4 regions of the Vibrio jasicida 090810c genome follow, and region 1 is predicted to be linked to each of the others. Evidence: predicted binding sites of a transcription regulator. Region 1 holds the regulator's gene; each other region holds the start of a gene.
What was found. The regulator CRP, encoded in region 1, controls carbon source genes, mostly activating them, when cyclic AMP is high. The targets are predictions, from matches to a motif close to TGTGANNNNNNTCACA.

Region 1 (8,271 bases):
AAGAACAAGACTGGCATTTAGTCCAAGGTTGCCTTGGTCGAAGCGAAACCCTTCTGCACTCCTACCGTGAGTTACGTCGCCATCTAAAATCGCAAGTCAACGATGCCCTTTATCGCGAAGCACTACAGTTCGAACTGCAGTTAGAAAAACAGCAACAATCCGACCTCGTTGACTGCGTCAACTCATTAAAATTAGTCAGTAACGATGGCGATCCATTAACGCTAAGATATTGTCGGCAGCTCGGTGGTGAGCACCTTCAACAAGCGTTTTCCCTTCCAGTTCCAAAAATTCAGCATCCATAAATCAGTCATAAACCAGTAAAATATCTATACTAAAGCTATAAAGGATTATATTAATAAGTTCTTCAGCGAACATTGAAGGACCATATAAGAGCAGTTAGGTATGACACAATTTTTCGCAGCCGCCGGGATTAAGAACCCGCACCTTCAGACGCTATTACCGCGCTTTATTCGCAAGAAAGCGCTGTTTACGCCTATTTGGCAAACACTCGATACACCGGATGGTGACTTCCTCGATTTGGCGTGGTCCCAGCAGCCAGATTCCGAAGCTGCACGCAACAAACCAATCTTCGTCCTCTTTCATGGCTTGGAAGGCTGCTTCTACAGCCCGTATGCGAACGGTTTGATGAACGCCTTCTCTAAATCGGGTTGGCTTTCAGTGATGATGCACTTTCGTGGTTGCAGTGGTAAGCCAAACAAGAAAGCCCGCGCCTATCATTCTGGCGAAGTAACGGATGCTCGTTTCTTTCTTGAGCAGCTCAATCAGCAGTTCCCCAACAATCCAAAAATCGCAGTAGGGATCTCCCTCGGCGGTAACATGCTGGCGAACTATTTAGCTAAGTACAAAGGTGACCCGATCTTGAGTGCCGCGACGATTGTCTCTGCACCGCTTGATTTAGCGGCATGTGCCAATCGTATTGAGCAAGGCTTCTCGAAGGTCTATCGACGTTACTTACTCTCTTCACTAAAGCGTAATGCACTGCAAAAGCATGACTTAATCCAAGGCGAACTCGCACTGTCGTATAACTCGATCAAACGTGTGACTCGCTTGTATGAGTTCGACGACTTGATCACAGCCCCTCTGCATGGCTTTAAAGACGCACAAGATTATTACGATCAATGTTCTGGCTTAAGCAAACTGCAACAGATCACTCTACCGACGCTGATAATCCACGCAAAAGACGATCCGTTTATGACGGAAGAAGTGATCCCGAAATTTGTGTTGCCAGATAACATCGATTACCGACTTTATGAGCATGGGGGGCATGTGGGTTTTCTTACGGGAACCGCTCTCAAACCAAAGTTTTGGTTAGAAGAAGCCCTACCTGCTTATTACGAAAGTATCGCTGCGGAGTACCTTTCTGCTGTATCCGTGCCACGAACACAGTAAACTACTTAGGCGCGCCAGACTCCAACCCAAGGCGCGCTTAAACATCATAAAAGTTTGAGGTATTTATGGTCATCCCTTGGCAAGACATCGCGCCAGAAACGCTGGAAAATTTGATTCGTGAATTCGTACTACGTGAAGGCACCGACTATGGCTCGGTCGAAGTTTCACTGCAAAGTAAAATCGATCAGGTCAAATACCAATTAGAAAAAGGTGAAGCAATCATCGTCTTTTCTGAGCTACATGAAACAGTAGATATTCAATTAAAAGCAAAGTTTTAGACCCTTCACATTTTACCGTATCCCACTCGATGACAAGGGCTTGTTACGTGCTATAGTGGGTTATCGACCGTGCAGCATACGCATGCTGCACTTTACAGGTAAGTAATTTTCGACAAGGTTTGTCATGTCAGCTAAACATCCAATCATTGCGGTTACTGGTTCATCCGGTGCCGGTACCACCACCACATCTGAAGCCTTCCGCAAGATGTTCAATATGATGAACGTCAAACCTGCATGGGTCGAAGGCGATAGCTTTCACCGTTTTACTCGTCCAGAAATGGACGTCGAAATCCGTAAAGCCCGCGAGCAAGGCAAACACATCAGTTACTTTGGTCCACAAGCCAATGACTTTCCGGGGTTAGAAGAGTTCTTTCGTCAGTTTGGTGAAGATGGCACTGGCAGCGTGCGCCGTTATCTGCACACCTTTGATGAAGCGGTCCCATATAACCAAATGCCGGGCACCTTTACACCTTGGCAAGATCTGCCAGAAAACAGTGATGTCTTGTTCTACGAAGGCTTGCATGGTGGCGTGGTGGATGGCGATGTCAATGTGGCACGTCACGTCGACTTTCTAATTGGCATGGTGCCAATCGTCAACTTAGAATGGATTCAAAAGTTCGTTCGTGACACGCGCGATCGTGGCCACTCAAGAGAAGCGGTCATGGATTCGATCGTGCGCTCAATGGATGACTACCTAAACTACATCACCCCGCAGTTCTCTCGAACGCACATCAACTTTCAGCGTGTCCCAACGGTGGATACATCCAACCCACTCAATGCCAAAGGCATACCAAGTTTAGATGAGAGTTTTGTTGTCATACGCCTTCGCGGCATAAAGAATGTCGACTTTCCTTATTTACTGGCAATGATTGATGGCTCATTCATGTCTCGCCACAATACTATTGTGGTACCGGGCGGTAAGATGAGCTTTGCAATGGAGCTCATAGTAAGGCCGATTCTGCAGCAACTTATCGAAACAGGGAAAATTGGCTAAAAACCTTGCCATCGTAGTGTTTACTTTTCATACCGTGATCATGTGCACAGTTTTGCTTACAAAATCTCAATGATGGCACGATTAAAATCAAGAAATCGTTTTCGAAAAAGGATACTATTTCTAACCGAAACACAAGAGAGCTTGCAGCATATAAAAAGTGCTCTTATTCTAGTAGGCCAATTCAGGCTTAGCTAAAATATGGATAGCGCAAGCGTACCCTGCAGAGGAAGTGAGATATTATGGTTCTAGGTAAACCTCAAACCGACCCAACATTAGAGTGGTTTCTTTCACACTGTCATATTCATAAGTACCCATCAAAAAGCACGCTAATTCACGCGGGCGAAAAAGCAGAGACTTTGTACTACATCGTTAAAGGCTCTGTTGCGGTTCTTATCAAAGACGAAGAAGGTAAGGAAATGATCCTTTCTTACCTAAACCAGGGCGACTTCATTGGTGAACTTGGTCTATTCGAAGAAGACCAAGAGCGTACAGCTTGGGTTCGCGCTAAATCTCCTTGTGAAGTGGCTGAGATTTCTTTCAAGAAATTCCGTCAACTTATCCAAGTTAACCCAGACATCCTAATGCGTCTTTCTGCGCAGATGGCTCGTCGTCTACAAGTTACTAGCCAAAAAGTGGGTGACCTAGCGTTCCTAGACGTAACTGGTCGTATCGCTCAGACTCTTCTGAACCTTGCTAAACAGCCAGATGCGATGACGCACCCAGACGGCATGCAAATCAAGATCACTCGTCAAGAAATCGGTCAAATCGTTGGCTGTTCTCGTGAGACAGTAGGTCGTATCTTGAAGATGCTAGAAGAGCAGAACCTAATTTCTGCGCACGGTAAAACTATCGTTGTTTACGGGACTCGTTAATCTCGATTAACGTTTAAAAAATTTAAAAGCCACCAAATGCAAGTTTGGTGGCTTTTTTGTTTTTTGGGAATCGGGAACGGAAAACAAAGAGCCGAGAATTGGGAACACTGCATTCCGAGATCGGACTTCATCCTCCGAGATATAGCCCTCTCAGATTCCGAGAGTTAAAACCTCCCGCAGCGAAGCATTCCGGCATCTAGAGGGCGTAGCCCGTTCTCGCCTCTTCTTTAACCGTTGGTGCTTTCGAAGATCTTATCTGCCGATGCAGCCACAAATCCTGGGTACAACTCACCGTTATCCATTGGATAGCGCTTAGCAAACTCGTAGAAGCCTCCAGGAATCACCTCAACACCTTCAGTAAAGGTCACTGGCACTTTGTCTGCCATGGTCGATGATTGCTCTAGTAACACCTCCGGCGTGCCTTTTACTTCACCGCCATTCTCGTTGATGGTGAACCCTACTTTACGTAGGTGGTCGTTCACTTGCTTTACTTCTTCATGCTGGTTGAGTTGATTCACACTCACTGTGAAGTGGTTTGCTCCGTAACCGTGCGCGGCAAGCCAAGAACCGTATTCACTCTCTTTCGCCAAGGTTTGGAAGTCAGCGTAACTGAGGTTCCACAAACGTCCGCCGTATAAGAAATCACTGCCGGTCAGTTTAGAAGCATCAACCTGCTCTACCAATTTATGAACAATGGCCTGTAGCTCCGGTGAGCACTCATCCACTTTCAATTCACTGATGAAGACTTTTGGTTGTTTTGGATCTGGGTGCTCAAAATGTTTTGCTACCAGCTTTTTGCTTTCAAATACGTAGTCACCACAGGCTTTGTAGCCCACCGCCAAGAATGGCTTCGCTAACGTTTCAATGCCTAGGGGATCGACATTAAACGTACGTAGAGCAATATGGTCATTAATCAGAGGCTCATCTTCTTGAAGAAGTTGATGGACTTTAGCAGCGGAAGGACAAAGACGTTTAATGTAGTCTTGCCATAGCGATTCAAATAACACATCGGGCGTCATAACGACTCCTTGTTATGCAATGTAGAGTTAGGGGTAAGAGAAGTTGACCGCTCGTTCACAGCCCGGAGGCTGTCCAGAATCACGAACGAGCGGTCATCAACCTGTGACGGTATGTGTGGCATAAGTGCCAGTCAGTCAACACGCACTGGAGAGTCTTAAGCTCGCCTTTGGCGTTTGCCAGCGCGCTTACCAGAATCCTAACTTGGTAAATAGCTCCGGCAGAGAGAAGCGGCGATACTTTGTCACCGCTTCGTTTTTCTCTATTACAGGTTTACACCCGGACTCAATGTGGCAGGCAAGACCGTCTCTTGTCCTTCCATTGATGCCATTGGATACGCACAGTAGTCTGCTGCGTAGTAAGCACTTGGACGTAGGTTGCCCGACGCACCCGGACCACCAAATGGTGCGTCACCACTTGCGCCCGTTAGCTGGCGGTTGCGGTTCACGATGCCGGCACGAATGTGGTCCACGAAGTATTCCCACTCTTGGTCGTCGGTTGAAACCAGACCCGCAGAAAGGCCAAAGCGTGTATCGTTAGCTAGTTCTACCGCTTTCTCTAGCCCTTCGTAGCGCACAACTTGCAGAAGTGGACCGAAGTACTCTTCATCTGGCAGTTCAGCAATGTTCGTCACATCAATAATTCCTGGAGAAACAAATGCCGCTTCGCCTGCTTTCGCTTCAATCAAGCTTTCTCCACCAAGTGCTTGTAGGTTTGCTTGTGCATCCAGAATGAATTTAGCTGCCGCGACCGAAATCTGTGGTCCCATAAATGGCGCAGGTTCTGCAAATGGTTGGCCGACTCTAATATTGAGTGTCGCTTCCACCAGCTTAGTAATGACGGCATCACCCTTGTCGCCAAATGGAATGTAAAGACGACGTGCACAAGTACAGCGCTGACCTGCACTGATAAAAGCCGATTGGATGATGGTATAAACCGTCGCATCTAGGTCGCCGTAGTTATCCGAGATAACCATCGGGTTATTGCCACCCATTTCAAGCGCCAGCATTTTGCCCGGCTGACCAGCAAACTGACGATGCAGAACATGACCTGTGTTTGCACTACCGGTGAATAGCACTCCATCAATGCCTTTCGCATCCGCAAGCGCAATGCCAGTTTCTTTCGCGCCTTGGACTAGGTTAATCACGCCTTTTGGTAGACCGACCTCCTCCCACAGCTTCATAGCGAGTTCACCCGTCCATGGCGTTTGCTCAGACGGTTTAAAGACAACGGTGTTACCAGCCAGTAGTGCTGGCACGATGTGACCGTTTGGCAAGTGACCTGGGAAGTTATAAGGACCGAATACCGCCATCACACCCAGTGGGCGGTGGCGCAATACAATTTGGTTGCCTGCGGCTTCACGTGCAGCTTCACCCGTACGGTCGTGGTAAGCACGGATGGAAATCGCAATTTTACCTGCCATTGCTGCCGCTTCGGTGCGTGTTTCCCAAATCGGCTTACCGGTTTCTTTGGCAATCACTTCGGCGATTTTTTCGCTGTGCTCTTTTACTTTTTCAGCAAAAGCCAACACGATCGCTTCTCGCTCTGCAAATGGGCGCTTCTTCCAGTCAACAAACGCTTCACGTGCCGCCGAAACCGCTTGGTTCACTTGTTCTGCCGTTGCACCGTTGCCTTGCCATATCACTTCTTGGTTGTACGGCGACAGAGACGTAAATCCTTCACCCTGACCTTGTACCCATTCACCTGCAATCCAATGTGTCATTGTTTCTATCCTTAAATTCTGTCGTCAGTTACTGCGGAAGAAGGCGAACAAAATCCCCTTCCTCAACCAAAAGCGCATCAGCAAGTTCAGGAGCCAATACAACGCTTTGCGTTTCAGCGTCGTAAGCCGCTTTTGCAGCTGCAGCACGGAAGTTCTCGAATGATGAGTTACACATCAAGAAGTCTTGAGTACTGGTATGCTCAGAGATTTTGACTTGGGCACGGAACGAGTGACGTACCGATTCGATATTGCGTAGATCACACTCCACCGTTGGGCCACCATCGAAGATGTCGACGTAACCACGGTTAGTAAAACCTTCGCGTTCAAGCAGCTTCAGAGCAGGACGCGTGTTATCGTGCACCTTACCTATTACGGCTTGTGCTTCTGGGCTTAGCAAGTTGATGTAGATTGGCAATTTCGGCATCAAATCAGCGATAAAACCTTTCTTACCGATACCGGTTAGATAATCCGCAAGCGTGAAATCGATAGAGAAGAAATGCTCTTGAAGCCATTGCCAGAATGGTGAGTTGCCCTGATCATCAGAAACACCACGCATTTCAGCAAAGATAGTTTCCGAGAAGCGTTCTGGGTGCTCTGCCATCATTAAGAAACGACACTTAGACATCAGACGCCCGTTCAAGCCACCACGGAATTTCTCGCGTAGGAACAAGGTACAGATTTCGCTGTTACCCGTGTAGTTGTTACCAAACGTCAGCAGCTTAACCACGTTGTTTACGCCAAGCTTTGGTGACGAGTGCACCACTTTACTGATGTGGTAAGAATAAAAAGGCACATCCCAGCCGATTGAAGCTTCAATACCTGTGGTACCTGCGACTTCACCAGTTTCAGATTCAAAGCCCACCATTAGGTAGCCTTCATCACCGGCTTCGTTCACGTCAGGTTTGCCAAAACTGTACTCTGAATGTTTAATTCGATTGGTTAACAGTTCTTCGTTAACCGGTAGAGATGTAAACCCATGACCAGACTCAACCGCACAGGTGTGCAGCGCGTCATAATCCGACATTGCGATAGGGCGAACTACTAGCATCAATACTCCCTCCAGATGCAAGAAGATCCTAACTATATTGTAGGAACAATACCCCCATCAGAGATCCTTGATGGGGGTTTCTAGGTTGACGATAAATGGGGACCGCGCTTAGACCAGTGTTGCGATCGCTTTATCTAGCTTCGCTAAACCTTCTTCGATTTCTTGTTGTGTGATAACGAGTGATGGTGTGAAACGTACGACATTGGCACCCGCAACCAATACCATGAGACCTTGTTTACCCGCAGCAACCAGTACGTCACGCGCACGACCTTGCCACTCTTCGTTCAGTGCAGCACCAAGCAGTAGACCTTTACCGCGCACTTCAGAGAAGATGTTGTATTTCGCGTTGATCTTATCTAGACCCTCACGGAACATCGCTTCACGCTCTAGTACACCAGCCAGTACTTCTGGTTTAGTCACTTCATTAACGACCGCTTCGGCAACGGCACATGCTAGCGGGTTACCGCCGTAAGTCGAACCGTGCGTACCGACTTTCATGTGTTCAGACAGTTTCTCTGTCGTCAGCATGGCACCGATAGGGAAACCACCGCCTAATGATTTCGCAGTGCTTAGGATGTCTGGCGTAATGCCTAGACCTTGGTATGCGTAGAAGTGACCAGTACGACCGTTACCTGTTTGAACTTCATCGAAGATCAGTAGTGCGTTGTGCTTGTCACACAGCTCGCGAACCGCTTGAGCGAATTCAGGTGTTGGTGGAATGATGCCGCCCTCACCTTGTAGAGGCTCCATCATCACCGCACAAGTGCGATCAGACATATGTGCTTGCAGCGCTTCGATATCATTGTAAGGGAGGTGCGTTACGTCGCCTGGTTTAGGACCGAAACCGTCAGAGTAAGCCGCTTGGCCGCCTACCGTTACGGTGAAGAAAGTACGACCGTGGAAACCTTGTTTGAATGCGATGATTTCAG
Region 2 (8,271 bases), on a different replicon from region 1:
AACCAGTTGCTTCTAGCACTTGTGGGTTTAGCGGTGGTAGACCCCAGTTTTGACCTAGAGGACCAAGAATATCTGGCGGCGCGCCGATACTTGCATCTAGAACTAGGTTGCCTTCATCAGCCCACGTTTCACTACCTGAATCCGCAACGCCTACAGCGAGATCTCGGTAAAGACCAACGGTCATACCTTTTTCTTCAGCCAGTGCTTGCGCTTCTTTGATTTGATCGTCAGCGATCCACTGTAGGTACATGTACAGGTGAACACGCTCTTGATTATCTTTGATGTACTTCTGAGTCGCCGCCGAGTCAAATGTACGGTATTTCTCAGGGAATACAGGCCAACCCCACACGCTTGAATCTTCCGCGTGCAATTCACCATGCAAAGCATCAAATGCCGTTTGGTGAAGTAGGCTGTCACCGCCAAGCTCTACAAACTCTAGGAATGCACGAGCACGGTCAGTGTTCTTGTCTAAGTGACGCGCTTTAAACTCACTAAATAGTAGCGGTAACACGCTCATCTTCAGCTCAGACACTTCGGTGTAATTCACCCAATGTGATTCACGTGCTTTTTGCAGACGTTGCTGGAATTCAGCGCTGCCAACACGTTGCTGTGCTTCTGCACTTAGTGCGAACTCAGGCACAGAGCTTACGTCGATGTACATGATGTTCAACCAACGACGAGAAGACGGGCTGTATGGGCTCGCACCTTCTGGGTTCGCTGGGAACAATGAGTGAATCGGGTTCAAACCAATGAAGTCACCGCCACGAGATGCGATGTCACTCACCAACTGCTTCAGATCACCGAAGTCACCGATACCCCAGTTGTGCTGAGTACGCAGTGTGTAAAGCTGGATGCTTGGGCCCCATAGCTTTTTGTGTTGGTTTAGGTCTTCTTGTTTGAAACACGCTTTAGGTGTGATGATCAGCGACATTTCGTAAGGCGTTTTGCGACGCTTACGGCTAATGATCAGTTTGTGGTAACCCCATGCCAAGTTCTTTGGCAATGCAAACACTAGAGGGCCACCCTCAGCTCGTTCATCACGAACAATTTGCGACTGAAGATAGCCTTCAAGTACCTCTCCTTGTTCTGTTTCTAAACGCCAGCTAAATTCGCTCTCGCGAGCACTCGTACCTAGGTTTAGTTCCACTTCGACTGGTTCGCCGTCGCGTAAAACAAGAACAGGGGCTAGTACGTCTTTCTTATGTTTTTTCTCAGCAGAAGCCAATAGCTTCTCATCGCTGCTAGTATCGTAGCCAAGTGAAGTGAGCAAGCGGCGCAGTGTTTCTTCAGAAACTTTTGCCTCGTCTCCCCACGCGCTGACGTAGCTATCAGCTAATCGCGCCATGTCTGCGACTTTCTTTAGTGCTGTTTGTTCTTTCATCGCTTTCTCCGAAGGTAATACCAACACCTTCCATGTAGGGTTTTATTGTTATCAATAACTAATCTTTGAAAATGACCAAAGGTAGCGCTCGGCTACCTTGGTCTTATACCCAAGTGACCTCAAGATGCACAGTTCAGAGCGTTGTCATTGATTCGAGTTCAAGGAAAGCAACGCCGCGGAATAGCAGCCTCTTTCCAAGTTGTTTGACACCGAAATCGGGTCAATGACACGCTCACAGAGGGCGAGTTGCCTTGTCTTACATGCTTCGTTAACAATTTTTGATATAGAACCACTATATCTTCAAATCGTTGCCTTGCCTGAAAACCAAGTCAATCTCACTGAACAAAGCATCCTGGGGTTACTTGGGTATCACTATTAGCGTTTTACCGTCTCAAGTTTCCAGATGTTGTTCACGTAGTCGCGGATAGAGCGGTCTGATGTGAACTTACCAACTAGGGCGGTGTTAAGAATGGCTTTCTTAGCCCAACCCGCTTGGTCTTTGTATTGTTTGCCCATGTCTTCATGCGCTTTCACATAAGATGCAAAGTCAGCAAGACATAGGTATGGGTCACCGCCATCTAGTAGGCTATCAAATGTCGCACGCAACAGACCTGGTTGACCTGGCGTAAACTCTTCGCCTGTTAGTAGGTCTAGAGACGCTTTCAGTAAGTGGTCAGCATTGTAGTAATCGTAAGGGTTGTAGCCAGCTGCTTTCACCGCTTTCACGCCTTCAACATCAAGACCGAAGATGTAGATGTTCTCGTCGCCCACTTCTTCACGAATCTCAACGTTAGCACCATCCATCGTACCGATAGTTAGGGCACCGTTAAGAGCCATCTTCATGTTACCTGTACCAGATGCTTCTTTACCCGCTAGCGAGATTTGTTGTGAAACGTCTGCCGCAGGGATGATGATCTCAGCCATGCTCACGCGGTAGTCAGGGATGAATACCACTTTCAGTTTGTTACCGATGCGAGGATCGTTGTTGATCTTCTCTGCAACCTTGTTCACTGCGAACATAATTTCTTTCGCTAGGTGGTAACCCGGTGCTGCTTTTGCTGCGAAGAAACATACACGTGGCTCACACTCGAAACCTGGTTCGTTCAGGATACGGTGGTATAGAGACAGAATGTGTAGCAGATCTAAGTGCTGACGCTTGTACTCGTGTAGACGCTTGATTTGAACGTCGAAGATAGCGTTAGTATCTAGCTCGATACCCATGTTATCTAGAACCCAATCAGCAAGACGCTGTTTGTTTTCTTTCTTAACAGCCATGAATTCTTTTTGGAATTTCGCGTCTGTTGCGTATTTAGCAATGCCTTCTAGCTGCTCTAGTTTCGCAGGCCATTCTGGACCTACTTTCTCAGTGATTAGCTTAGAAAGACCTGGGTTACAGAACTTCAACCAACGACGAGGAGTGATACCGTTCGTTACGTTGTGTAGACGAGTTGGGTACATCTCGTGGAACTCTGGGAATAGGTCTTTCTTAACCAATTCAGAGTGAAGTGCTGCTACGCCGTTCACCGCGTAAGAACCGATGACACATAGGTTAGCCATGCGAACCATGCGGTTGAAACCTTCTTGGATGATAGAAAGCTTCGCTTGCTTCTCACCGTCACCAGGCCACATCTTACGAACTTCTTGTAGGAAGCGGTGGTTGATTTCAAAAATGATTTCCATGTGACGTGGAAGTAGACGCTGGATTAGCGACTCTGGCCATGTCTCTAGTGCTTCTGGAAGTAGCGTGTGGTTGGTGTACGCAAATGTCTTAGAACTGATTTCCCAAGCCGCTTCCCAAGTAAGACCTTTTTCATCCATTAGAATGCGCATTAACTCAGGGATAGCAATTGTTGGGTGCGTATCGTTAAGCTGTATAGTCTCTTGCTTCGGTAGATCCGCTAGAGAGTAGCCTGCAGCTTCGTGGCGACGTAGGATGTCGCGTACAGACGCTGCTGAGTGGAAGTACTGTTGCATTAGACGCAGTGTTTTACCTTTCTCGTGGTTATCGTTCGGGTAAAGCACTTTAGTGATGTTACCTGCGTCGATCAGCGCGTGCTGAGCTTCGAAGTAATCACCGTTGTTAAAGCTTGCTAGTGAGAATGGTGCGATAGCCTGACATTCCCAAAGACGTAGAGGGTAAACCGTGTCTGATTCGTAACCGACGATAGGTAGATCCCAAGGCATTGCTTTTACAGACATGCCAGGAAACCATTTACGAACTTCTTTACCGTTCTCGTTTACCACTTCAACGTGACCGTAGAAACCGATTTCTTGCGCAAGCTCTGGACGAGCCACTTCCCAAGGGTAACCTTCTACACCGCGCCATGCGTCTGGTGCTTCTTGTTGACGGCCGTCTTTGAACGACTGCTTAAATAGACCGTATTCGTAGTGCAGGCCGTAACCTACAGTAGGGAATTCTTGCGCCGCACATGAATCCATGAAACATGCTGCTAGACGACCTAGACCACCATTACCCAATGATGGGTCGCGTTCTTCTTCTAGAAGGTCAGTTAAGTTGTGACCTAGTTCAGCCATTGCTTCAGTGATCTCTTCGTAAAGACCCATGCTGATTAGGTTGTTACCCGTTAAACGACCGATTAGAAATTCTAGAGAAAGGTAGTTAACGCTTTTCGCATTCTTGATGCGAGGATCTTCTTCTGTAGCAAGCAAATCACAAGTCGTGAATTCTGCCAGTGCGCGACCCATTGCTAGGTACCATGCACGGCTATCTGCATTTTCAATCGTGTGTGCATAAGTTACAGATAGATGCTTCTTCACACTCTCTTGGAACGACTTCTTGTCAAATTGTTTTTGTTGAGTTGGTTTCATTAAGAAATTCTCACGTCATTTAGTAATTCATCTGCCATACATCCTGCATTTCCCTCTGTGAATAAACATCCTCCTGTTTCTCCTCCTTCGTGGGAGGAGGGGGTAGGGCGTAGAGGGAGTACCATTGAAAAGTTAGTGATCCAAATCGCAACACAGCTCTCTCTCGTCCTGTTCTTAGTGATTCGGATCACAACCAATCTTGAGAAAGATTAAAATTTGTTCATGACGGTTTTTATGACCCCTTCCCACTCCAATGTAAAAAGTGTCTAATCGATCACATTACGTCTTTTAACATCGATAATTTTTTCGTAATAGATGTGCAACTCAAACTACATGAAATCAATACCAGCGACGTTTAAGTGACCAGAATCACAAATACAGGGCGTAGTTGACGGCATTTTCATCAACTCTCGAGAATTAGGAAGTGGATCAAAGTAAGAGGCATTTCTGATGTCGTACCATCCCAAACGACTCACAAGCCTGTACACTTTTCATACAAACTAAAATTTTTAGTGGTGTGGGTCAGTTTTCTAGTTTCGCTAGCTCAAAAAACAAGGACAGAATCAATAATGTGGATTCCATCTAAACTTACTCGTCCGGGTCGCTTGCATAATGCTATCGTCCGTCCACGAGTATTGGACTTACTACAACAAGCGCCTTACTACAAATTAGTACTATTCCGCTCGCCTGCTGGTTACGGGAAAACCACCATGGCGGCTCAGTGGCTGTCAGATAAACCCAATGTCGGTTGGTATAGCATTGACGATAGCGATAACGATGGCTTTCGTTTCGTTAACTATCTACTGCAAGCCTTAAATAAAGCCACCAACTACAACTGCTCTAATGCTCAAAAACTGGCGGAGAAACGTCAGTTCTCTTCGTTGCGCTCTCTATTCAGCGAAGTTTTCGCCGAAATGGCGGATTTTCAGCATGAGTGCTATGTCGTTTTAGACGATTACCATTTGATCACCAACGACGAAATTCATGAGTCAATGCGCTTCTTCTTAAAGCACATGCCTGACAACCTAACCGTGGTTGTGACAAGCCGTGCGGCACCACCTTTGGGTACGGCTAACTTACGCGTACGCGATTTAATGATCGAAATTGGCAACGAAATGTTGGCATTCGATACAGAGGAAACCACACGTTTCTTCAACCAACGTATTGCCGATGGCATTGATGAAGACATGGCAAACAATCTACGTACTTATGTGGAAGGTTGGCCATCCGCGTTGCAATTGATCGCGCTGCAAGCACAACATCAAAACCGCACACTGGCACAAACCGTCGAGTCGGTTTCCCAGTTTAATCATGCGCACCTATGGGATTACCTTGTCGAGGAAGTGTTTGATTTGCTTGATCACGAAACACGCCACTTCTTAATGCAAGTGTCGGTGCTGGACCATTTCAATGATGAGTTAGTTTTCGCACTCACACAGCGTGAAGACGCGCTAGGTATGATTGAATCTCTGAACCGTTATGGTCTGTTCATCTATCCGCTGGAAGGTGAGCAAAACTGGTTCCGCTTCCACAATTTATTTGGCGAATTCCTTTCTCATGAACGTCTTGCTCGAATTCCACAACAAGAAAAAGACCTACATCGTAATGCCGCCGTTGCTTGGTTGAACCAGAAAGCACCGCATCAAGCCATTCATCATGCGCAGAAATCTCATGATACCGACTTGATCGTCGAAATCTTAAATGAATTTGGTTGGAAGATGTTTAACCAAGGTGAGTTAACCACCTTAGAATCGGCGATCAACAAACTGGACAAAGAGTTACTCTTCAGCCATCCAAAACTGTCGATGCTAAGAGCATGGTTGGCACAAAGCCAACACCGTTACAATCAAGTGGGCGAGTTGCTGGCAGAAGCCGAAGAAGAACACACTAAGCGAAATATCGAGTTGGATTCTGGCTACCAAGGCCAAGCCCACGCCCTGCTCGCTCAAGTTGCGATCAACAGCAACCAACCAGAGCGTGCATTGGAACTAGCCGAACTGGCATTGAGTCAACTTGACCCTACCGTGTACCGCAGTCGCATCGTGGCGACATCGGTCGTCGGTGAAGTTAACCACGTATTGGGTAAGCTCGATCGTGCGTTGCCAATGATGCAGCAAACCGAAAAGCTGGCTCGCCAGTATCAGGTTTACCACCAAGCGTTGTGGGCAATCCTGCAGCAAAGCGAAATTATGATTGCGCAAGGTTACGTTCAAGCAGCATTTGAACTGCAAGACTCAGGCTTCCGTCTGATCGAAGACCAGCAGCTACAACACGTACCCCTTCATGAATTCTTGCTGCGTATTCGCGCTCAAGTATTGTGGTGTTGGAACCGTCTGGATGAAGCGGAAGAGTGTGCGTACAAAGGTCTGCAAATTCTGGAAAATCACTCACCAAGCAAGCACTTACATAGCTACTCAATGCTGGCACGTATTGCAATTGGCCGTGGTGAACTCGATAAAGCAGGAAAATTCATTGAGCACATCCAACACTTGATGAAACAGTCTACTTACCACGTAGATTGGACTGCGAACGCATCACTTTCTCTGATCTTGTTCTGGCAAGCGCGCGGTAACACAGAAGCGATTCAAGAATGGTTGAATACTGCCGTTCGCCCTGAATCCGCATGTAATCACTTCCAACAACTGCAATGGCGTAACATTGCTCGCGCTCATATCAACCTAGGCCAATATGATGAAGCACGTGAGGCACTGAACTTTTTGCAAAGTGAAGCTAGTCGTACGAATTTGGTGACGGATACAAACCGTAACTTGGTTGTAGAGGCTATCTTGGCAGCACGCCAAAAAGACGAAGACCAAGCGAAAGCGCTATTGAAAGAAGCCCTAGTTATGACGAACCAAACTGGCATGGTAGGTAACTTCCTTACTGATGGAGCCACCATTGGTGGTCTGTTAGAGAAGCTAAGTCTTCGTCACGAACTCGGTGACCTAGAACGTCATCGTGCTCAGCAATTGATGAAAGACATTTCATCAAACCAACGCAGTCGTTCTATTCACTTCGATGAAGACTTTATTGAGAAATTGGTGAATCACCCGAACGTACCGGAACTGGTTCGTACAAGTCCACTGACTCAACGCGAATGGCAAGTTCTTGGTCTAATCTACTCAGGCTTTAGCAACGAACAAATCGCGCAAGAGTTGGATGTCGCAGGCACAACGATTAAGACTCACATTCGTAACTTGTACCAAAAGCTCAACATTGCTAACCGTAAGGAAGCCATCGTAACAGCGGAAAATCTGTTGCAGTTGATGGGGTACTGATCGGACTGAATAAATTAGTGCTAGATACTAGGGTTGGCGTTATGCGTCAGCCCTTTTTATTGCTCATTAATCGTTGAAAAGTGCAAATTGCAAAGCACGTAGGAAACGTTGTACATATATACCCGAGTCATTCTCGCAGAATCAAGCATCTCAAGGTTATTTGGGTATACTACAGACAAAAAAATAGCCAACCGCAATTAAGGCGATTGGCTTATGTATGATGTGAACAATGTGTATTCACTAACAACGTCAGTTGGCTAGGTGACCCTCGGCTTAAGAAGGGTCGAAAAGAATTATGCATTAATCATGCCAATTTGAAAAGCTTTATTTTTGGGCACAAGATCTCATATCAGATCAGACCAGAACGGATAAATTTGCAATATGCAAAACCAAAACGCAAAACGCAGTTGCAATACGCAATCATACTTCATAAATGATAAATAAATCATCAAATGGCCAGATTCACGATATTTATTGTTTAGTTAGGATGATTTAGACAGTGTTGCGCCTTTTATATTTCCCCTCTTCACATTGCTAAATCTCGCTTATCGTTCTGTTTTATTTGTTCAAACTCGCGATAGAGTTTGTGTTTCTCCGATAAGCCATCATTTCGAACTCTTCCGAAACACTATTTCATACTTTTTTGACATCAATGTTTGTATACTCACTGCCATCAACATGACTTAGTACTTGAGAAATGAACTATCTAATCACCTACTTTAAAGGAATGGCCATGGGTGCAGCTGATGTTGTTCCTGGCGTATCAGGCGGCACCATTGCATT
Region 3 (8,271 bases), 1.4 Mb from region 1:
GGCAGCGCAAGCGAATAAATCGCACCGTCGCCTCGGCTGTCATAAATCGGCAAATCAATGCGCCAACCTTGCAACGCTTCCACCACGCCTTGCTCGTCTATCACGATCACGCGACCTTGTGACTTACTCAGTCCTGAAGGCGCTTTGCCGTAACGTTTTTCCAGCATAAGAAGATCTTGACGCATACCGAGCTTTTTCGCGGCATACATTGTACTTTCAATCACTTGCTTATTATCTGGCATCACAGCGAGCGCGCGACGATAGTCTACGTAGGCACTGTTCAAATCTCGTGACGCTTCATATAGCAAACCAGAAAGGTAGAACAAGTAGCCATTTTGCACTGAGCTAAGCTTCTTGCCTGCGTCTGGGTAGTTAGCTAACACGCTACCTAGGTTCGCTGACATACCTTGCTTCTTAAGATCCTTCTCTGCCTGCTTTAGTTCCTTTTCACGTGCTTTCTTTGCCGCTTCTTGCACTTGGTTTGCACGACGCATTTCAACCAATGCCCCTTCAAGGTCATTCTTTTGTAGGTAGTTCAGACCGAGGTACAAATGCAAAAAGCCGAGTTCATAGTCGGCAGGTTGGTATTCGTTTAGGTTGTCGTTAACGGCAAGAGACCCAACACTGGTCGCCGTTTCCGTTACAGAAATGGTTGCGCGATCTTGTTGTTTACGCACTGCACGATCGCTGTCTTCAAGTGAACTCAGGCTTTTTGGGTAATCTTGGGCAAGAAACGAGATTCGACCTTGCTCAAAGTTGCCAAGTATATCGCCACCTACATCACTCGATTGCAGTTGCTCAGCTTTGGCATATTCACCCGCAACTACTGCCTGATAGACTTGTTTATTTTGGTCGCTGTAATGACTGAAGAGATTGCCAGCGGACAAGTTTGCACATCCTGTAGCAAGCAGGACCCAGCTCATTAATCCGAATAGCTTCACACCATGTTTCACATTTATCTCCACAAATGTGTTGTTCGTCAGGAATAAAGAAGTGGATGAATCACTTCACCCACTTCTAATAGATTAGCTCAATACCATAGGACCTAAAGGACGACCGCCCACTAGGTGCATATGAATATGATAGACTTCCTGACCGCCATGTGAGTTACAGTTTACGATTAAACGGTAACCGTCTTCTGCAATGCCTTCTTCTTTCGCTAGTTTTTTCGCTACGGTGAACATGCGTCCCATCATTGCTTCATCATCTGCTTCCACATCATTTGTGGTTGGGATTAGCTTGTTTGGAATGATAAGGATGTGGCTTGGCGCACGCGGATTAATGTCGCGAAATGCCGTCACTAGATCATCCTGGTAAAGGACATCTGCTGGGATTTCTTTGCGAATAATTTTGCTAAAGATGGTTTCTTCCGCCATGGGTACTCCATTTTATAAGGTGTGTAACCTATTTAGTATGCGCTAAGCCAAAAGCGAGCTCAATAAAAAACAGTGTTCACTTAACATTATCAATATAACTCGTGACGTTGAAGCTTTTTTTGTCGTGTGCGTCATAAAACGTGCGTCGCAAACTCAATACAATCCGATGAATTTTGTTACTTTTTTAAGACAATTCTTATTTACGTTGTCTATTTTTGGGAGAGGAAGCTCACTTATGCGAGGTTCAGTAATTAAACGGATGTATGCAGGCTTCGCGCTGATCATCGTCCTTTTCGCGGTCACGATTGCCATTATGATGGGGGGCATGAATGATATTCACGGCAAATTTGAGACAGTATCTAAATCATCACTTCCACTGGTATCCCTATCCAACCAAACCAGTGTCGAGCTACTTTCTGCGGACAAATCTTTCAAAGACTTCCTGACCACGGAGAATAAACAGCGCATGGATGAAATGCGTCAGGAGTTTGCTAAATCTCAACAACGATTCGAAGGCACATTAGGCCAACTTGAAGTGGCCAGCCAAATCTACCCTTCCCTAGCAGAACCTTTTTCTCAGCTTAAAGAACTTGAGCAGAGCTACTTTACCGAAGCAAAGGAAGCAATGGACAACTACGAAGCGATGTTTGCGGCACAAGAAGAAGTGCAGAAGTCTTCTCGTCGTTTCCAAAAGCTCAACACCGAACTTTCCGTTGGTCTGAAAGAATACGTAGCCGATCAATCAAGCATCTCAGTCAAAGTGATGGCAAAAAGCTATTTCATTAAGCTAAAAGATGCAGAGGTGATCACATCGGACGCATTGGCTAGCTCAAACCCAGAGTTTGTGACTCAAGCCGTTGCGAAAAACCGTAAAGCGGTTACGCACCTGAATTACGCATTTCGTGGATTAGTTACTCAGTTACCTGAGCTTAAAAAAGCCTTTGGTGATTCAGTGGATCAATTTACTCGAGACGTAGGCATGCGTGGTGGTGTATTAGACCAACACAACAACTACTTATCTGCTCGTTCTGCGCTGTACAACAATATCGCAAATCTAGCGACTAAAGTTGATTCAAGCATGTCGATTCTGGAGCAATTTACAACAACAGCGACAGACAAATTGAATGAGTCTCTGACCGATGCAGGTGACATCTATTCTGCTGGTGTAACCAAAGCTATTGTGATCGCAGTGATTGTGGTTCTGTTTGCGACGGCTATCGGCTATCACATTGCACAAAGTGTACGTGAACCATTGACTCGTATCTTGAAGGTATTAGAAAGCTTGACCGAAGGTGACATGACGCAGCGCATCGATAACCGTTACAACAACGAGTTCAGCCGCGTAAGTGGTCACATTAATACGTTGGCAGACAGCCTGCACAACATTCTTGTGAAATTAAATGATGCCTCAGATAACCTTGCAACTACCGCATCAACGAATGAACAAACTTCTTCTCAAGCGCAATCTAAATTGAATGCGCAGCGCGAGCAAACCGCGACCGTCGCAACCGCAATGACAGAGATGTCACATTCGGTGCAGGAAGTAGCGCAAAGTGCACAAGGCTCACTTGAAATGGTTCAGCGTGTAGAAACCGCCTCTGACCAAGGTCGAAATGTCATGAACAGCAACATTTCGACGATTAACCAACTTGAAACACGCTTGAACGAATCGGTGTCTGCCGTTTCTGAACTGCAAAAGATGAGTGGTCAAATTGGCTCGATTCTGGATGTGATTCGTAACATTGCCGAGCAGACCAACTTGCTTGCCCTAAATGCCGCAATTGAAGCTGCACGTGCCGGTGAACAAGGTCGTGGTTTTGCGGTCGTCGCAGATGAAGTTCGTGTGCTTGCCTCCAAGACCACACAATCGACAACTGAGATTGAGGCAATGATCAGTAACCTACAATCAAGTTCGCAATCCGCTAACCAAGTCATCCAAAGTTGCATGAGTGACATGGAAATGTCAGTAGAGCAAGCATCGAAAGCCAATAGCTCAATGGAAGAAATCCAAGCGCTTATTATCGAAATCAGCCAAATGAGTACGCATATTTCTCAGGCGGCAGCAGAGCAAAGCGAGACGTCAGCTGACATTGCACGCAATATTGAAGACATCAACAGTATCGCAGATGAAAGCTACCATGCGATGTCGAGCATCGCTCAGACCAGCGAATCGTTAACCCAACTGGCTCATCAGCAAAACGAGTTAGTTCATCGATTTAAACTATAAGAGCAGCATCGACAGTTAACAGATTTTTTGCAACCAACTGTATAAGGGCGACTTTTTATTGAAGTCGCCCTTGTTTTTTATGAGCCTTGTCTACATATGGTTAATATGGCTTGCTCATCCCTTTTCTTTTCTCTTTTCGAGCAAGCCAAATAAGAAGGAAAATCTATGGCTGTTCATGTTGGTATTATCGACCAAGACCCAGTGAGATTGGTCACTCCTCTTTTGGATAATCGCACTGTTAGCACACATATCGTCTTCATCGGCGACAAAAGCCAATCTGATATGTACGAGCGACTGAGTGCCGTGTTGGAGCAGCGAGAAATTACTTCTGAATTTTTTGAAATTCCTTCTGTTGTAAACACTTCTCTTATTAAGCAATCGATCCATAAATTGGCAAAAGACCTCCATGATAGAGGTGAAGAAGTAAAACTGAATGCAAGTTGCGGCCTTCGTCACCGACTGCTTTCTGTGTATGAAGTTTTCCGTACGTACCGCTGGCCAATCTTTGTCGTTGAGCCAAACAGCGACAAACTTTGCTGGCTGTATCCTGATGGTAAAGAAGACACGCAAGTTGAAGACCACATCACCATCTCTGATTACCTGACTATCTTCGGTGCACGCGGTGAATTCCACCACGTCGATCTGCCTCCTCAACTAGACCAAAAACTTTATGAACTGGGTGAGCGTTGGGCTTCCAATGCGCTAGAACTTGGTCCTGGACTGGCGACGCTTAACTATCTTGCGACGACATGTCGTAAAGAACAAAAGTTAGATGTAGAGCTTTCTGAGAAGCAGCAAGGCTACCGTGAATTGAATATGCTTCTGACTGATTTGGTGGAAGCAGAAATTGCAACCTATGAAAATGGGGTTCTCACCTTTATCGATGAAGATGCTCGTCGCTTCTCAAATGGTGAATGGTTAGAAACGTTAGTTCACAGCACTGTGAAGCAAATCCAAGACACAATGCCGACTATTCAAGACCGATCGTTGAACGTCCAGGTTTATCGCAAACTCGGTGAAAGCGAAGTTCGTAACGAGCTTGATGTTGCGACTGTGGTGAACAACAAGTTACACATCATCGAATGTAAAACTAAAGGCATGCGTGATGATGGCGATGATACCTTGTACAAATTGGAGTCATTGCGCGACCTTCTAGGTGGTCTGCAAGCGCGAGCAATGTTAGTTAGCTTCCGCCCACTGCGTCATAACGATATCACACGTGCTGAAGACTTAGGGTTGGCGCTTATTGGCCCTGATGAGTTGAAAGATCTGAAAACACATCTAAGTGCATGGTTTGAAGCCGCCGGTGGTTCTGACGAAATCTAATCATCTGTACTCAAATAAAAAAGCAGCGTTCTCGCTGCTTTTTTATTGCGTGTCACCCGCAAAATACCATTCTATAGATAGAAAAAACCAGAGGCAAACCTCTGGTTTTTCCCGTTTGTTTAAATGCCAACTAACCGTTGTGCTTAAAGCATCTTACGCGCTGCTTCTACTACAACTTTAATTGAGCGAGCTTCCGTTTCTTTCAGCGTTGCATGATCTGGAATCTCTTTTTGCGTACGGTTGATGATAACACCCGCCACACAACCTGCTTTCAAACCAGAGCTTGCACACATGGTTAGGAGTGTTGCTGACTCCATTTCGAAGTTCAGAACGCCCATGTCTTGCCACTCTTGCATAGATCCTTGGAAACGCTTAACAACACGACCAGAGAACGTGTCGTAACGCTCTTGACCAGGGTAGAAAGTGTCACTTGAAGCAGTCACACCCATATGAACGGTTGCACCAGACTCTTCAACAGCCGCTTTCATTGCTGTTGCGATTTCAAAGTCTGCTACTGCTGGGAACTCCATTGGAGCAAAGTGTAGGCTCGCGCCATCTAGACGAACAGAACCTGTCGTAACGATCATGTCACCTACGTTTACGTGTGGCTGGATTGCACCAGTAGTACCAACACGTAGGAAAGTGCGAACACCAAGCTGAGCTAGTTCTTCTACTGCGATAGACGTAGATGGACCACCGATACCTGTAGAACAAACCACAACAGGTTTACCGTCTAGCTCTGCACGGTATAGCGTGTATTCACGGTGACTTGCTAGAAATACTGGGTTTTCCATTTCTTCTGCGATTTTTTGTACGCGTGCAGGATCGCCTGGAATGATTGCTAGAGTCGCACCATTAAGATCCGCTTCAGTAACACCTAAATGGAATACAGCTTGAGACATAAGTCGCTCCTTGTTGTGGCTTATTTTGTAAGCAATAAGCTCATTAGTAAGTTGTTGGGTACAGATGCACTGTAGCGAACCTTTTACCAACATAGAGTGATCATAATCACAATGAAACAATGTAATAAACTTACACTTTCAAATAAAAACGGTTTTGATCACACTTTGAAAGCCATAAAGCTATTGTGTTGCATAATAAACAGTGACTCTTCAATCAAATCATTCAGGAAAATGATTTCAATCATACAAATACAAAAGCCCGAGGCGAATCCACCTCGGGCTAATAATTAATCGATTAGATCGTGAAATTACTTTACTTGTTTGGACTCGAATCGAAGCAATCTCAAAGCATTTAGAGTCACCAAGGCCGTAGCACCACTGTCAGCAAGTACCGCAACCCATAGGCCTGTAATACCTAACAAACTAGTCACTAAGAACACCCCTTTTAAACCCAAAGCCAAAGCAACGTTCTGACGAATGTTATTTAATGTTGCGCGTGATAGCTCAATCATGGCTGGCAGTTCCACCAAGCGGTTGTGAGTCAGCGCAGCATCTGCAGTCTCTAAGGCAACGTCTGTACCGCCTCCCATGGCAATACCAATGCTGGATGCTTTCATTGCTGGGGCATCATTAATACCGTCACCGACCATTGCAACCGTATGCTGCGCAGAAATTTCTTCGACGTAATGGACTTTGTCGGCAGGCAGTAAACTCGCCTTGTAATCGAGACCAATTTGGTTCGCAATCGCTTCAGCACTGCGTGGGTTATCACCGGTTAGCATCACAGATGAAATACCCAGTTGTTTCAAAGCCGCAACCGCTTGCTGAGCATCTTGACGTAACGTATCTTGCCACGCAATCAGACCAATAACTTGAGAGTCATGGCGAGCAACAACCACTGTTTTCCCCTGCCCTTCAAGCTCAAGTACACGATCTTCGACTTCTTTATTCAACTTGAATTCGGCTTTAGAAGGTGCAATCACTTGAACCACTTTGCCATCGACTAAGCCAGTCACACCAGAACCTACCTGCGCAGTTTTGTCTGTGGCTTCCGGAATCATCACGCCTTGGTCTTGAGCTTTGTTCACCAGTGAAATCGCTAGCGGATGGCTTGAACCGATTTCAATCGATGCTGTTAGGCTCAATAGCTGCTCATCAGTCACACCTATCGCAACCACATCGGTCACTTGAGGTTTACCTTGTGTCAATGTACCTGTTTTGTCGAACGCGACGGACTCAACACGTCCCAACAGTTCCAATGCTGCACCACCTTTGATGAGGGCGCCTCGTTTTGCTGCCGCTGCTAAACCAGAAGTAATCGCCGCAGGTGTCGAGATGACTAACGCACATGGACAAGCAATCAATAGTAACGCTAAGCCTCGGTATACCCATGTTTCCCAAGGCTGAGCAAACAGCAATGGTGGTGTGATAATGACAAGTAGCGACACCAACATCATCAAAGGAGTGTACCAACGGCTGAACTTATCTAAGAAGCGTTCTAGTGGAGCTTTGCGTGATTCCGCTTCTTCGATCAAATGAAGAATTCGGTCAATCGCGTTTTCACCTTGGCGAGACGTCACTTGAATTTGCACGACTTTGTCGACAACCACGGCGCCAGCCATGATTTTCCCACCTTCAATGTGTTCAACAGGCAGCGATTCACCGGTAAGAGCACTTTCATCAAAGCTTGCGGCTTGATTGATAAGAACACCGTCAGCAGGCATACGACCACCCGGTGCCACTTCAATCACGTCACCCGGCTGAAGTTGAGAAGCAGGGACTTCTTTACGCTCTCCGTTCAAAATCAAAGTCGTGTTTTCTGGCACTAAATCCATCAAAGCCTGAACACCGCTACGAGCACGGGAGGATGCATATGCTTCTAACTTTTCACCAATAAGGAAAAGCAATAGCACCATCGCAGCTTCTGCGGTTTCACCAAGATACAGCGCACCTAAAGCCGCCACACTCATGAGCGTCTCGATAGCAAAGGGCGTACCACTGCGTGCGAGTTTGAAAGCTTTCATTGCCACTGGGTATAGACCCAACAAACAGGTCAAGGTAAACAACCACGTGCTCAGCATCGGATTAACGTCCGAAATAAGACCGGCAAATGCCATCGCACCTGCAATAGAAAGTATCTGAGCATTGTCTTTGATGATACCTAACCAACCCTTCTTCTCAGCTTTTGGCTTTGGAGCATCGGTCGAAGACAGTGGGAATCCTGTTTGTTGTGAGATTTGTTCAATCACAGGCGCAAGAGCGCGATTGTCAAAATCAACCACCAGCTTTTCCGTCGCAAACAAGACTTTGGCCTTGAGTACACCGTCTATAGAAGAAACGGCTTTTTCAAGCTTTTGGGCACAGGCAGGGCAATCCATGCCAGACACCAACCAGCTATGGCGAATGGAGGATTCTATGGGTTCGGCAGGGCCTTCTTCAT
Region 4 (8,271 bases), 410 kb from region 1:
TGCAGAGAATAGGTTACCTACTTTCACGTCTACGCCGCGAGCTTTTGCTGCTTCTTCTGCTGCACGAACCATTTTGTAGTCAGCGATAGCGGCAAAGTCATGACCTTTGAAGCGAATGCGGTTCACTTTAGAGTCTGTACATGCGCCCATACCGATCACAACATCACGTACTTTGATGTCTTCGTTCACAGCGCCACAGCTACCTACACGGATCACTTTCTTAACGCCGAAGTCTTTGATTAGCTCAGTCACGTAGATTGAACAAGATGGGATACCCATACCATGGCCCATTACTGAGATCTTACGACCTTTGTAAGTGCCTGTGTAACCAAACATATTACGAACGTCACACACTTGAACAACATCTTCAAGGAAAGTCTCTGCGATGTATTTTGCACGTAGTGGGTCACCCGGCATTAGAACGACGTCTGCGAAAGCACCCATTTCTGCGTTGATATGTGGAGTTGCCATGTTTCTTTTCCTTAACCAGTCTCTAGCGATCCGCGCTGCTGTTGGCGGTTTTGGCTAGAATATTCTCATTTCCGACAAGCAACATTTTCATGCTGCGAACATAAAACTAGGAGCATGATGCTCCTAGTTTTCAAAACCTAAATAATTATAGGAAGTTCTTACCGTAATCCATTGGGGAAATACCGAAGTACGTTGCCAATGTTTGACCGATATCAGCAAAGCTGTCACGAAGGCCTAGTGAACCTGCTGGTACTTTCTTACCGTAAACAATCACTGGGATGTGCTCACGAGTGTGGTCTGTACCTGGCCATGTTGGGTCACAGCCGTGATCTGCCGTGAGGATAAGCACATCGTCTTCTTCCATAATATCCAGCACTTCGTTGATACGACCATCGAAGTACTCAAGTGCCGCGGCGTAACCTGCTACATCACGACGGTGACCGTAAGCTGAATCGAAGTCCACGAAGTTAGTGAATACGATCGTATTGTCACCCGCTTCTTTGATTTGCTCTAGTGTTGCTTCGAACAAGGCAGGGATACCTGTCGCTTTCACTTTCTTCGTGATACCGCAGTTTGCGTAGATATCCGCAATCTTACCGATAGAAACCACGTTGCCTTGCTTCTCTTCAACAAGTTTCTGTAGAACCGTTGCTGATGGTGGCTCAACAGAAAGGTCACGACGGTTACCTGTACGCTCGAATTGACCTTTACCTGCACCAACGAATGGACGCGCGATAACACGACCGATGTTGTAATCTTCTAGCTCTTCACGTGCAATTTGGCAAAGCTCTAGTAGGCGGTCTAGACCGAATGTCTCTTCATGACATGCGATTTGGAATACAGAGTCAGCTGATGTATAGAAGATTGGCTTGCCAGTCTTCATGTGCTCTTCACCCAGATCGTCAAGAACTTGAGTTCCCGATGCGTGGCAGTTACCTAGGAAACCGTCCAGACCAGCACGCTCAAGAATGCGGTCAGTCAGCTCTTTCGGGAAGCTGTTCGCTTTGTCAGTGAAGTAACCCCAATCAAACAGAACAGGAACACCTGCGATTTCCCAGTGACCAGACGGCGTGTCTTTACCTGAAGAAAGCTCTGCTGCGTGACCGTACGCACCGATGATCTCTGCGTCTGCATCTAGACCAGGAGCAAAACGACCTGTTGACTCTTTATGTGCCATTGCCAAACCCAGTTTAGATAGGTTTGGAAGACGAAGCGCGCCTTCACGTTTATCGTTGTTTGCTAAGCCTTGTTCACACTGGTCAGCAATATGACCAAGCGTGTCCGAACCTACGTCACCAAATTGCTTCGCATCAGCGGTTTCGCCGATACCGAATGAGTCTAGTACTAAAATAAATGCTCTTTTCATTGCTCGTTCCTTAGGCCCACTCGGCTTCTAATTATGATTGAGTAGGCCTTGTGTAATTACTTGTTCGATTAAAGATCTTCTGCACGGATTTGGCGGTAGACCTCTGGCGTTGGTGTATATTCTCCGCCTACTTTAATTGCGCTGCGAAGCGCTTTTGCCGCTTCTTCCCACTGCTCTTCTGTGCGAGCATGGATCACCGCTAAAGGCTTGTCACTGTCCGCTACTTCGCCTAAACGAATGAAGTTATCAAAACCAACCGCGTAGTCGATTTCGTCTGTTGCTACACGACGACCACCGCCCATAGAAACCACAGCCATGCCGATTGCACGAGTATCCATCGCAGATACAACGCCCGTTTCAGTTGCGTATACTGGTTTGATGATTTCCGCTTTCTCTAGGTAATTATCGTAGTTTTCTACGAAATCTGCTGGGCCACCTAGACCGGCAATCATCTTACCGAAGCACTCAGCCGCTTTGCCGTTATCTAGTGCTTCCATCAATTTCGCACGTGCGTCTTCTGTGTTCTCAGCCAGTTTGCCAAGTACTAACATTTCAGCACATGAAGCCATGGTTACTTCAAGTAGACGAGGGTTACGGTATTCACCTGTTAGGAAACGAACCGCTTCGCGTACTTCCACTGCGTTACCCGCAGAAGACGCCAATACTTGGTTCATGTCCGTTAGGATAGCGGTTGTCTTAGTACCAGCACCGTTTGCTACTGCTACGATTGATTTTGCTAGCTCTTCAGACGCTTCGTAAGTTGGCATGAATGCGCCAGAACCTACTTTTACGTCCATCACTAGAGATTCAAGACCTGCAGCAAGCTTCTTCGATAAAATCGACGCCGTGATCAGTGAAATATTATCTACTGTCGCTGTGATATCGCGAGTCGCGTAAACGCGCTTATCCGCTGGTGCTAGGTCACCCGTTTGACCGATAATTGCCACACCTGCGTCTTTGGTTACTTGACCAAATACGTCGTTTGTCGGTGTGATGTTGTAGCCAGGAATAGACTCAAGCTTATCCAGCGTACCGCCCGTATGGCCAAGACCACGACCAGAGATCATAGGTACGAAACCACCGCATGCAGCCACCATTGGACCAAGCATTAGAGAAGTCACGTCCCCCACACCACCAGTAGAGTGCTTATCGACAATTGGACCACCAAAATTCATGTGGCTCCAATCGATAACCATACCTGAATCACGCATTGCACAGGTTAGTGCGATACGCTCTGGCATCGTCATTTCATTGAAGAAGATTGTCATAGCAAAAGCGGCGATCTGGCCTTCAGATACACTGTTGTTTGCTACGCCTTGAATAAAGAAGTTGATTTCGTCGGCTGTTAGAACTTCGCCGTCACGTTTTTTACGAATGATTTCTTGTGGTAAATACATTAGTGCCTCCCAAGCTCATAATGAGCTATGGTAAAAGTAGGATAGAAGAGGTTTGGTAGCACCAAAGCTGGTGCTACCGTTCAGACGCTTTTTTTGGAATTAGTACGCTGTTGGATCAGCGACTTGGTCCGATACTTCTAATGTATTTAGTAGGTTTGTTAGCAGGCTAGACGCACCGAAACGGTAGTGACGAGCATCAACCCAGTTGTCACCAAGGATTTCATCAGCCATTGCTAGGTATGCCGCTGCATCTTCAGCAGTACGCACACCACCTGCTGGTTTGAAACCAACAGATTCTGCAACACCCATATCACGAATAACTTCAAGCATCATACGAGCGTATTCTGGTGTTGCGTTTACTGGCACTTTACCAGTTGAAGTTTTAATGAAGTCAGCACCTGCTTCGATACAGATTTGAGATGCTTTCTTGATTAGCGCTTCTTCTTTTAGTTCACCTGTTTCGATGATCACTTTAAGAAGGATATCACCACAAGCTTCTTTACATTGCTTAACTAGTTCGAAGCCAACTTTCTCGTTACCCGCCATTAGAGCGCGGTATGGGAAAACTACGTCTACTTCGTCTGCACCGTAAGCAACCGCCGCTTTTGTTTCAGCAACAGCGATGTCGATATCGTCGTTACCGTGTGGGAAGTTCGTTACAGTCGCAATGCGAACTTCTGGCGTACCTTGCTCACGAAGTGTCTTCTTAGCAATAGGAATAAAGCGAGGGTAAATACAGATTGCAGCTGTGTTGCCTACTGCAGTTTTCGCGTCATGACATAGCGAGATCACTTTTGCATCAGTGTCATCATCATTTAGCGTAGTAAGGTCCATAAGTTTCAGTGCACGTAGCGCTGCTGCTTTTAAATCGCTCATTTCTATCTCCGATCAATATTCAAAAAATTCACTACTCAGCTTCACATCACTTCTCTAACTATAATCAACAAGTAGAGACAGCGTGAGATTTTAGCTAAGCAGTCTATTAATGAACGGACTTGGTTCCCTGAAGACTCGGCATATACTGCGAAAAATCATATACCAATTGCTATCCTTGTCACCGCACAGTACCAGTTTGGCCTATGGCACAACAATCTATGATTGCGGTGTCTTTAATATCACATCACACAATAAAACGCTTGTGGGAACTGATATTGGAGGGCAATTCATTTGCCCATCGAGTATGTAATATTCACTCTGTGATTAAGTAGTTGTCAGAACCACCATTTCATGATTACTACATTATAGAGTTTCACCGCAAAACTGTAGCACCAAATAGAGCGCAAACGGTTTGTATCTCAAAATTTCCCAGCCCCTATTCCATCGACTGCGTAAGCGAATTGCATCGACCTACATACGATAAAATTTTCAGGCCTGAAAAACGAAAAATGCCCCGCAGCAATCTCTTGCTACAGGGCATGATTTAAAACGGCGTCTATATATTAAGAACCGATTCTAATTATAGTGCTGCAAGGCTAAGGCAGAAGCCTGCAATAGTCGCTGCCATTAGGTTAGACAACGTACCAGCAAGAACTGCTTTAATACCCATGCGAGCGATATCTGAACGACGGTTTGGTGCAAGGCTACCTAGACCACCAAGTAGAATCGCGATAGAAGAAAGGTTCGCGAAGCCACATAGTGCGAATGAGATGATAGCTGTTGTCTTAGCAGACATTACTTCACCAGTTGCTGCAACAACTTGAGCGCCTTCACCTAGGTAAGGTGTGAAGTTCAAGTATGCAACAAATTCGTTGATTACTAGTTTCTGACCGATGAATGAACCAGCAACAACTGCTTCGTCCCATGGAACACCGATTAGGAATGCTAGTGGAGAGAACGCGTAACCTAGGATAAGTTCTAGTGTTAGTTCAGGCATACCGAACCAACCACCGATGCCACCTAGCATACCGTTAACTAGAGCAATCAAACCAACGAATGCGATTAGCATTGCACCTACGTTTAGCGCAAGTTGTAGACCAGAAGCCGCACCGCCCGCTGCTGCGTCGATTACGTTAGCTGGTTTGTCGTCGCCACCGTCCATTGCTTCTTCGATATCTTCATGAGGCTTATCAGTCTCTGGGTGAAGAATCTTAGCGAACAGTAGACCACCTGGTGCAGCCATGAATGATGCTGCTACTAGGTATTCTAGTGGAACACCCATAGATGCGTAACCTGCTAGTACACCACCAGCAACAGACGCTAGACCACCACACATTACCGCGAATAGCTCAGATTGAGTCATTTTTGGAACGAACGGACGAACAACTAGAGGCGCTTCTGTTTGACCTACGAAAATGTTAGCTGCTGCTGACATTGATTCCGCACGAGATGTGCCAAGCGCTTTCTGTAGTGCACCACCAAGAATCTTGATAACCCACTGCATAACGCCAATGTAGTAAAGAACTGAAATCAGTGCAGAGAAGAAGATCAGTGTAGGAAGAACGCGGAATGCGAAGATGAAACCGCCGCCGCCGAATACTTCGAACATCTTGTCAGAAACAAGACCACCGAATAGGAAAGATGAACCATCGTTACCGTAGTTGATAACGTTAGATACACCAGTAGAGAAACCGTTTAGTAGATCACGGCCCCAAGGTACGTAAAGAACAAATGCACCTAGGATAAATTGGATAGCAAATGCGCCACCCACAGTTCTAAAGTTGATAGCTTTTCGGTTATTAGAAAATGCAAATGCAATAGCAAGAAGCACTACCATACCGACTAGGCTCATAAACAGGCTCATAGTTTATGACTTCCTTATAAGTTATTTATTGGCGTGTTACAAAATGGAGCTATAAAGCGGGGGCAATTATACTCATCCCGAATCAATTAAAGTAATGCCACCCTCACACTTTCTTATAAGATTCATCATTGATTCACTCTCGTTTGTGAGTTATCTCACAATAAGAAGGAAAACGTTTTCGCTTTTAAACACCATCTTTAGATTTTATTCACATATAGAGAAGGCAGAATTGCTATTTTCCCATAGCTGAGACGCAATCGATTGCTTATTTTCTATATGCAACGCAGACAGCTCATTTAAGACATAAATGAGTTTTGAAGGGTGATTCGGTTCGCCCTGATAGCCAAGTATAGGCATATCTGGAGCATCGGTTTCGAGTACAAGATGTTGCAGTGGTAACCTTTGAATCGCGTCGCGTGTTTTGTTCGCTCTTGGGTAGGTAATTGTGCCCCCAACTCCGATAAGAAAACCTAATCGAACCCACTCCATCGCCTGTTGATAACTGCCAGAGAAAGCATGCAACACACCACCTTTCGGCAACTTAGCGACTTTGACCATTTGGATGAGACGATTGTGTGCTTTTCGGCTGTGTAAAATAACGGGTAGTTCGAATCGTTTTGCCAGTTTGAACTGTAATTTGAGCGCCTGCTCTTGAAGCTCGGCGGGAACCTTGATAGCAAAGTCTAAACCACACTCCCCTATCGCAACGCATTGTCGGTTGCGTGAGGAAAGCAGAGATTCGAGCTCAGGAACAAACTGCTCAAACTCTTGTTGTAGAAAATAGGGATGAAAACCCAGCGCGTAATAAAGGTGAGAGTATTGATTGGCCAGCTCTTGAATACGAGCCCAGTTACTCGGCCCGATAGACGGAATCAAGATACGCTCTACCCCTTGCTCACGAGCGAGGTCGACTTGGTGAGTAAAATCCTGTTGAAAGACGTCAAAGTCAAAATGGCAGTGGGTATCAAACAGTTTCATTATTTGCTTTCCCTTGCTCTGCTTTTTTAGCAGGCTCGTCTTCATGAACTGGGTCTTGTTTATACGGCACACAACTGCGCTTTTGAGCAGGCGTCAGCCCCATCTCTTTGCACCAATCGTCATAGCGTTTGAGCCCTTTCTTAAACCAGTTCATCACACTCCCTTTTTAGCTAATAGAATTCGCGTTGCGCCAAATAAAAAGCCGCCGTTAGCTAAGTGTATAGCTAACGGCGGCTTATGATCTAGTACGCAATATAAAGCGAGTTAGATTCGATTAGTGCTCACGAGTCGCACGGAAATCGATATCAGGGAAACGTTCACGCGCTAGGTTTAAGTTAACCATGGTTGGTGCGATATACGTTAGGTTGTCGCCACCATCCAACGCTAGGTTAGTTTGGTTCTTACGTTGGAACTCATCCAGTTTCTTCGCATCACCACACTCAACCCAACGCGCCGTTGCCACGTTAACGCCTTCGTAGATTGCTTCAACGTTGTATTCTGACTTCAAGCGAGCCACAACCACGTCAAACTGAAGTACACCAACCGCACCAACGATCAAATCGTTGTTTTGTAGTGGACGGAATACCTGTACCGCACCTTCTTCAGAAAGCTGAACCAGACCTTTTAGTAGCTGCTTCTGCTTCAATGGATCTTTTAAACGAATACGACGGAACAGTTCCGGTGCAAAGTTTGGGATACCTGAGAACTTCAACGCTTCACCTTGAGTGAACGTATCACCAATTTGAATCGTACCGTGGTTATGAAGACCAATGATGTCACCCGCGTAAGCGTGTTCTGCACGAGAGCGGTCACCCGCCATGAAGGTAACCGCATCCGAGATACTCACTTGCTTGCCTAGACGAACGTGGTTCATCTTCATGCCTTGTGTGTAAGTACCCGAAACGATACGCATAAATGCGATACGGTCGCGGTGTTTTGGATCCATGTTTGCTTGAATTTTGAATACAAAACCTGAGAACTTGTCTTCTGTCGCTTCAACGTCACGTTCAACCGCTTGACGAGTCTTCGGTGCTGGAGCCCACTCAGTCAGACCTTCTAGCATATGATCTACACCGAAGTTACCTAGTGCTGTACCGAAGTAAACTGGCGTTAACTCACCCGTTAGGAACGCTTCTTGGTCAAACTCAGGGCAAGCGCCCATTACAAGTTCAAGCTCTTCACGAACGCTTGCTGCCAAGCTTTCACCCACTTTCTCGTCAAGCTCAGGGTTATCTAGGCCTTTGATGATACGAACTTCTTGGATCTCATGACCGTGGCCAGATTCGTACAGAATCGTTTCGTCACGGTGAATGTGGTAA

Region 2: the regulator CRP is predicted to act here: its motif matches at 4,569-4,584, upstream of malT (HTH-type transcriptional regulator MalT).
Region 3: the regulator CRP is predicted to act here: its motif matches at 5,927-5,942, upstream of udp (uridine phosphorylase).
Region 4: the regulator CRP is predicted to act here: its motif matches at 6,119-6,134, upstream of C1S73_RS14205 (NupC/NupG family nucleoside CNT transporter).

What each region holds. Positions count from the first base shown of each region.
Region 1 is NZ_CP025792.1:2,555,077-2,563,347, reverse strand. It holds gene C1S73_RS12230 (TIGR02444 family protein) at 1-302, shown strand, start outside; gene C1S73_RS12225 (hydrolase) at 403-1,410, shown strand; gene C1S73_RS12220 (YheU family protein) at 1,476-1,688, shown strand; gene C1S73_RS12215 (phosphoribulokinase) at 1,813-2,682, shown strand; gene crp (cAMP-activated global transcriptional regulator CRP) at 2,922-3,554, shown strand; gene C1S73_RS12205 (DUF1338 domain-containing protein) at 3,782-4,573, opposite strand; gene astD (succinylglutamate-semialdehyde dehydrogenase) at 4,837-6,294, opposite strand; gene astA (arginine N-succinyltransferase) at 6,323-7,342, opposite strand; gene C1S73_RS12190 (aspartate aminotransferase family protein) at 7,451-8,271, opposite strand, start outside.
Region 2 is NZ_CP025793.1:432,185-440,455, reverse strand. It holds gene malQ (4-alpha-glucanotransferase) at 1-1,381, opposite strand, end outside; gene C1S73_RS19585 (glycogen/starch/alpha-glucan phosphorylase) at 1,757-4,210, opposite strand; gene malT (HTH-type transcriptional regulator MalT) at 4,780-7,488, shown strand; gene C1S73_RS19570 (polyprenyl-phosphate transporter) at 8,186-8,271, shown strand, end outside.
Region 3 is NZ_CP025792.1:1,198,522-1,206,792, forward strand. It holds gene C1S73_RS05605 (COG3014 family protein) at 1-953, opposite strand, end outside; gene hinT (purine nucleoside phosphoramidase) at 1,026-1,376, opposite strand; gene C1S73_RS05615 (methyl-accepting chemotaxis protein) at 1,612-3,603, shown strand; gene C1S73_RS05620 (DUF1887 family protein) at 3,769-4,929, shown strand; gene udp (uridine phosphorylase) at 5,073-5,831, opposite strand; gene C1S73_RS05630 (zinc/cadmium/mercury/lead-transporting ATPase) at 6,140-8,271, opposite strand, start outside.
Region 4 is NZ_CP025792.1:2,963,374-2,971,644, reverse strand. It holds gene deoD (purine-nucleoside phosphorylase) at 1-471, opposite strand, end outside; gene C1S73_RS14220 (phosphopentomutase) at 617-1,837, opposite strand; gene deoA (thymidine phosphorylase) at 1,906-3,234, opposite strand; gene deoC (deoxyribose-phosphate aldolase) at 3,334-4,110, opposite strand; gene C1S73_RS14205 (NupC/NupG family nucleoside CNT transporter) at 4,691-5,974, opposite strand; gene C1S73_RS14200 (TatD family hydrolase) at 6,179-6,952, opposite strand; gene C1S73_RS27780 (DUF5363 family protein) at 6,939-7,106, opposite strand; gene prfC (peptide chain release factor 3) at 7,227-8,271, opposite strand, start outside.